Regions from separate parts of the Roseibium sp. Sym1 genome, predicted to be linked through region 1. Evidence: predicted binding sites of a transcription regulator. Region 1 holds the regulator's gene; each other region holds the start of a gene.
The links. Region 1 encodes PhoB, which activates phosphate uptake and scavenging genes when phosphate is short. Its sites were predicted from a motif close to TGTCATNNANCTGTCAT; they were not measured.
Positions count from the first base shown of each region.

Region 2: ppk2 (polyphosphate kinase 2) is a predicted target of PhoB. The motif match lies at 935-951, and genes of this name have one in related genera.
Region 3: O6760_RS12535 (alkaline phosphatase) is a predicted target of PhoB. The motif match lies at 1,433-1,449, and genes of this name have one in related genera.

Region 1 covers NZ_CP114786.1:6,621,402-6,623,666, reverse strand. The annotation lists gene pstB (phosphate ABC transporter ATP-binding protein PstB) at 1-4, shown strand, start outside; gene phoU (phosphate signaling complex protein PhoU) at 35-730, shown strand; gene phoB (phosphate regulon transcriptional regulator PhoB) at 814-1,512, shown strand; gene O6760_RS30335 (DUF1330 domain-containing protein) at 1,625-1,990, shown strand; gene O6760_RS30330 (GcrA family cell cycle regulator) at 2,071-2,265, opposite strand, start outside.
Region 2 covers NZ_CP114786.1:2,224,172-2,226,436, forward strand. The annotation lists gene O6760_RS10215 (carboxyl transferase domain-containing protein) at 1-184, opposite strand, end outside; gene O6760_RS10220 (TetR/AcrR family transcriptional regulator) at 181-828, opposite strand; gene ppk2 (polyphosphate kinase 2) at 1,012-1,920, shown strand; gene O6760_RS10230 (Gfo/Idh/MocA family protein) at 2,044-2,265, shown strand, end outside.
Region 3 covers NZ_CP114786.1:2,752,525-2,754,789, reverse strand. The annotation lists gene O6760_RS12545 (sugar kinase) at 1-5, opposite strand, end outside; gene O6760_RS12540 (DeoR/GlpR family DNA-binding transcription regulator) at 258-1,046, opposite strand; gene O6760_RS12535 (alkaline phosphatase) at 1,511-2,265, shown strand, end outside.

The sequences.
Region 1 (2,265 bases):
CTAGGCGATTTCCGATTTCTGAAGGGGACACGGGATGTCTGAACATACAGTCTCGGCTTATGACGAGGAACTGACGGCGATGGCCGGCAAGATCGCCGAAATGGGTGGTCTGGCGGAGAAAGCCTTTGCCGATGCCGTGCATGCGCTGGTTTCGCAGGATCTGGACCTCGCCAAGGCAACGATTGCAAACGACGCGCGACTGGACGCCTTGCACCACGAGGTCGAGGTCAAGCTGATCGAGATCATCGCCCGCCGCCAGCCCATGGGCCAGGACCTGCGCGAAGTCACCGCCGCGACCCGGATCGCCAACGACCTGGAGCGTGTCGGCGACCTGGCCAAGAATGTGGCCAAGCGCGTGATTGCGATCGACAGCGATCTGCAGTCCAAGAAGCTTGCGATCGGTGTCGAGCACATGACCGAACTCGCGCTGTCACAGCTCAAGAAGGTCCTTGACGCCTATGCGCGCAAGGACGCGGACGCTGCCCGTCACGTACAGGAAGCCGACGCGGAGATCGATGCGATCTACACGTCGCTGTTCCGCGAATTGCTCACCTACATGATGGAAGACCCCCGGGTCATCACGCAGTGCGTTCATCTGCTTTTCTGCGCCAAGAACATCGAACGCATCGGCGATCACGCGACCAACATCGCCGAAAACGTCTTTTACATGGTGACGGGTGATCGGTTGCCGGAAGAGCGTGCCAAGGTTGACGAAACCGGTGCCGTGTAACCACTGACGCCGGTCGCGGAAGCGATCCGGCCGGCGCGTGGCCCCGGGAGGCCGCGCAGGATGCCGAATTTGGAGCGAAATGCATGCCGAAGGTGCTCATCGTTGAAGACGAAGAACCTCTCAGCCTTCTGTTAAGATACAACCTGGAAGCGGAAGGCTACGCGGTTGAATCGTGTGTCCGCGGCGACGAGGCCGAAATCCGCTTGCGGGAAAGCCTGCCGGACCTGCTTCTTCTCGACTGGATGCTGCCGGGCCTGTCCGGTATCGAGCTCTGCAGGCGGTTGCGCGCCCGCGAGGATACCGAACGCCTGCCGGTGATCATGCTGACCGCGCGCGGTGAGGAGGCGGAGCGTATCCGCGGCCTGGCCACCGGTGCGGACGACTATGTCGTCAAGCCGTTCTCGGTGCCGGAACTGATGGCACGGGTGCGGGCGATCCTGCGCCGGGCGAGCCCGGAAGTGGTTTCGACCATGCTGCGCTCCGGTGACATCGAACTGGATCGCGAAACCCACAGGGTGCGCAGGAACGCCAAGGAAGTCCATCTGGGGCCGACGGAATTTCGCCTGCTGGAGTTCCTGATGACGTCTCCAGGTCGTGTGTTTTCGCGCGAGCAACTGCTCGACGGCGTCTGGGGCCATGACGTCTATGTCGACGAACGCACCGTCGATGTCCATGTCGGGCGCCTGCGCAAGGCTCTCAACAAGGGCAAGGCCAAGGATCCGATCCGGACCGTGCGCGGTGCTGGCTACGCCTTCAACGACCAGTTCACCGCCACTGCCTGATCACCTTCAGGGACCCTGGAAAGAGCCCGCCCTTTGGCGGGCTTTTTTGGGCGCGCCCTGCCGAATGCGGTTCACGGCGAAACATCGGCGCTGACCTGCGCGGCATGAGCCAATGTTGTCTCTCGCCACCGGATTGACTAGCCTTGGCTGCGATATCAGCGCCAGGTTAGGAGGGGGCATGACCGCGTTCGTGATCGGCCAGATGCAGATCCACAGCCGCGACTGGATGGCGGAATATTTCGCCAAGGTCCCGGACCTCGTTGCCGCTCATGGTGGGCAGTTCCTTGTCCGCGGAGGAAACCCGGGCCATCTCGAAGGTGACAACCCGGTTCCCGATGCAGCCTTCATCCTCGAGTTCCCCGACCGGGAACATGCCAGTGAATTCTGGAATTCACCGGAATTTCAGCAACTTGCCAAGCTGCGCCGGACAGGTTCCGCACTGAATGCGATTTTGGTCGATAAATTGACCGGCAATTGAAGGCTGTGGATCGCGGAGGCAAAAAAGCCCGCCGTGAGGCGGGCCTTGAATGCCTGGGTGGACCTTGTTTTGCCCGGTCGTCAACCGGCCTGGGCGACCACCTTGCGGTCACGCCGGCGGTCGGCGACCGGCTGGTAGGCGATCTTGCAGTGATGGGCGCAATAGGGCACGCCGGCATCGGACTGGCGGCCGCAGAAATAGAAGTCATCCGTTGCAGGATCGCCGATCGGCCATTTGCAGGTCCGTTCCGTGAGCGTGAGAATGGACGCCCGTTG
Region 2 (2,265 bases), 2.3 Mb from region 1:
GGGAGACGCGCTCACGCGGCAGGATCTTGCCGCGCGACACGTGGCGCTGACGGGCGGTTTCGCCGCCGCCGTCGAGCGCGGTCTGCGCGGCCGCCTTGACCGTGTCCATGGCGGCCTGATGGGCTGCCCTGTTGGCGGCGAATTGCTCGGATTTGGGCGAAAGGCTCGATTTCAGGATGCTCATGTCATCCGGTCTCCCGTCAAGGATGGGGTTGTGTCCGGTGCAACGGCCTTGCGCACCAGCTCAAGATAAAGCGCTTCGATGTCCTGTTTGGAGAGGTGGCCGCCTTCGCGGTACCAGTTCGGAATGCCGGTCAGCATGGCAATGATGGCGCGGGTGGCGACACGCGCATTGGCGACCGCGTAGCGCCCCGCGGCTGCCCCTTGCGCAAGGATGTCAGAGAGGATTGCCTCGTAGCGGCTGCGCTCGGTCTCGACCACGTCGAAATTGTCCGGCTCGAGATTGCGCAGTTCCATGTAGGCGATGAACACCTCGTCGGCCTTTTCCAGGTGATAGCGGATATGGAACCGCACAAACCGTTCCAGCGGATCCATGTCTTCTGCAAGATCGCAGGTGTCCCACGCGTTGAGCAGGTCCGCCATGTGGGACAGCATCAGGTCCTTCAGGATGTCCTGCTTGGTCGGGAAGTGGTTGTAGAGCGCGCCGGGACGGACGCCGACATCGGAGGCGATCTCGCGCATGGAGACGGCGGCATAGCCGGAGGCGGCAAAGCGCTTCAGCGCCGCTTCGCGCACGCGCGCGGCGGTTTCCTGGCCCTTTGCACGGGACGGGCCACGTGTCTGCGATTTTTCGGCGGCGCCGGTCATCACGTTCCTCCCGGACCGTAAAATAAATGAACGATCATTCATTTACAAGCGGGTTTTCCATGAACGGAGGATCTGAAACAAAGAATGGCCCGGGAAGTAGGTCTGTTGTCAAAAAACTTACATGGATAAGCTGTTCACAGTCATTCGAACGAACAGCCACATTTGTTTCAAGGGGACCGATTGATGACCGAAGAGAGCGCAAAGACCTGGGTCGAGGCCGAATGGGCGGACAGTCTCGACGAAGAACTGGAAATGGAAATCGATGATCTGCTGGTGGCCAAGGATCTCGCCTTCATCTCGGAAAAGAAGCACAAGTCGCCGCTCGAGCGGAACACCTATTTCCACGAGTTGCTGCGCCTGCAGGCAGAGCTGGTGAAGCTGCAGGACTGGGTCCAGCATACCGGCGAGAAGATCGTCATCGTCTTCGAGGGCCGGGACGCGGCCGGCAAGGGCGGCGTGATCAAGAGGATCACCCAGCGTCTCAACCCGCGCGTCGCCCGCGTGGTCGCCCTGCCGGCGCCGACGGACCGGGAAAAGAGCCAGTGGTATTTCCAGCGCTACGTGCCGCATCTGCCGGCCGCCGGTGAAATGGTGCTGTTCGACCGCTCCTGGTACAACCGCTCCGGTGTCGAGCGCGTGATGGGTTTCGCGTCGGACGATCAGGTCGAGCAGTTCTTCAACGACGTGCCGGAATTCGAGCGCATGATCGTGCGTTCCGGCGTGCGGCTGATCAAATACTGGTTCTCGATTACGGACGAGGAGCAGCAGCTGCGCTTCCTGATGCGTATCCACGACCCGCTGAAACAGTGGAAGCTGTCGCCGATGGACCTGGAATCCCGCGTTCGCTGGGAGGATTACACCAAGGCCAAGGAAGAGACGTTCGAGCGCACCAACATTCCGGAGGCGCCTTGGTTCATCGTCGAGGGCAATGACAAGAAACAGGCGCGCCTCAACTGCATCAGCCACCTGCTCTCGATGATCCCCTACGAGGATATACCTCACGATCCCATCCACCTTCCCGAGCGGGTCTACAACCAGGACTACGAGCGCAAGGTCCTGCCCGAGCATCTCTACGTTCCGCAGAAATTCTGAGGCGCTGCCGAGAGGCGGTTCCTGCCGTTCGGCGCGACCGGTCGGCGTTCGACCGCCCTTGCAGTTCCCGCGGGTTCGTGCCATTTGAGTAGCGTGCCTCAAAAATCAGGGAAGGATGCCAGGATGGGTGACAAGAATATCCGGTGGGGGATCGTTTCGACCGCCAATATCGGTCTGGAGAAGGTCATTCCCGGCATCCAGGTCTCCGCGACCGGGACGGCCCATGCCATCGCCTCCAGGGATCTGGAGAAAGCGCAGGCTGCCGCGAACGATCTCGGCATCGCGAAGGCCTACGGATCCTACGAAGAGCTGCTCGCCGATCCGGAGATCGACGCCATCTACAAT
Region 3 (2,265 bases), 2.8 Mb from region 1:
GACAAGGGGCGCTCCTAGAGGTTTGCGGACCGGAAAAACTAAAGGCGGACATTCCGCAGAAATCAGCGATTTAAATCCATTAGCATAGATCACTCGGCTTGAGAAATCGGCCCAAAGTCCAATGCCGTCGGCCAAAGCGGTTTGGCATTCTTCAAAAGCGCGGAAAGCCGCCTTGCGGCGGTCGCAGAAAAATTTTTGGCAGCTTCATGCCGGAGCGCACGAAGCTCTTCGCGAGCTGGTCGGTGAGACGATGGCGTTTACGCGCCGCTTCCCTCGTCCGCAACGAACACCTCGGTGTTCGCGCCTTCGAGCGCGGCAAGATAGCCGGCCGGCACCGGCCGGTCGGTGAAGATCGCGTCGACATCGGCAAGATGCCCGCCGCGCACATGTGCACTGCGCCCGAACTTGCTGTGGTCGAGCACCAGGTAGGATTTCCGGCAATTGGCAAGGATCGACTGGCGCGCGGCAACCTCGTCCTCGTGAAAGTCGAGCAGCGTGCCGTCCTCATCGACGCCCGCGACGCCGAAGATACCGATATCGACCTTGTAATTGGCGAAGAACGCCTGTGCCGCGGAGCCCAGGACGTCCCGGTCCCCATGGCGCAGGCGGCCGCCCGTGATGGTGACCTGGAAGGACGGGTTGCCCGAAGCCGAGAAGGCGACGTTCAGATTGTTGGTAAAGACGGCCAGCCTGTCGTGGCCGGTCAGCGCCTGCATGACGATTTCCGGGGTCGTGCCGATGGAAAAGGCCAGCGACTGGTTGTTGTCCACATGCCCGGCGACAAGCTTCGCAATCAGTTGTTTTTCAGGGAGGTTGAGAATCTGGCGGGTTGAATAGTGGATGTTGGAAGCCGGGGCAGGCGGTTCGACGCCGCCATGGGTGCGGCGCAGGACACCAAGCTCGCACAATTTGTTCACGTCCCGTCGTATGGTCTGCGTCGTGACATCGAATCGCTCCGCCAGCTCCTCGACAGAGGCAAATCCGGCCAACTGCACCAGATCCGCGATTTCAGCCTGACGTTTTGAAATTTCTATTTGCCCAAGCATGTTAATTGATCCGACATCATCCAATTGCTGCGGCCGCGGCCAAAGCCCGTTTGTTTCCAGGGCATCTTGTTGACTCGCAAAAACCTGTCTTCGAAACCCGGTTAAATCATGTTCATATGAACCTTACTCGACGCTCATATGAACATGATATGACAAATGGAGAAAGCTGGTGGTGCAACACGGCACCGTAAAAGCGAAAAAGATTTGAAAATTCCTTGCGTCCGAGAGGGCCTTTGAAAGTTTCCAGGCGAGGCGATTGCCCGTCCGGATCATTGAAAAGACGCCACAATTCGGAAGATTTCTGTCGGCCGACCGCTTAAGCCAGCTACCGTGCGGATACAAAATCGGACCAGGCATGGCGCGGGCGCACACCTCCGACTTCACTTCGTCATCCAACTGTCAATCGATTGTCATGCACCCTTCCTAAGTAACTCCCGGGTTCCCCCACACCATCGGGAGATGTCATGAAAACGATTATTAGCTCAACGCTGGCGCTGGCCCTCACCGGCTCCGTCGCCGTCGCCCAGGACGCCCTGCCGCAGCAGGACAACGACTGGTTCACCGCCGCACAGGCTCAGCTGGAGGCGAAAGCCGCCGTCCAGCCGAACACCAACAAGGCCAAAAACGTGATCATCCTGATCGCGGACGGCAATGGTGTCGGCACCAACTACGCCACCCGCCTGTTCGATGGCCAGCAGAACGGCAATTACGGCGACGAACACGTCCTGCACCACGAGACGTTCCCGCACCTGGCTCTGGCAAAGACCTACAACGTCAATGCCCAGACACCGGATTCTGCCGGCACAGGCACCGCGATGCACTCCGGCGTGAAGACCAAGGCCGGCGTGATCGGCGTCGATGAGACGCTGAACCGGGGCGACTGCTCACAGGTCGAAGGGGCAACCGTCGTCAACGCTGCCGAAATCTACTCCGCCATGGGCAAGTCCGTCGGCGTGGTCTCGACCGCGCGCCTGACCCATGCCACCCCGGCATCGGCCTACGCACATTCCGCCGACCGCAATTTTGAAGACGACAGCAAGCTGCCGGAAGGTTGCCAGGTCCCGGACATCGCCACCCAGATGATCGAAGCCGTCAAGGCTGGCCGTGTTGACGTTGCTCTTGGCGGCGGCCGCCGTCACTTCATCCCGAAGGACGTCACCGACGAGGAAGGCAAGGCCGGCAAACGCACGGACGGCAAGAACCTCATCGAGGAGGTGAA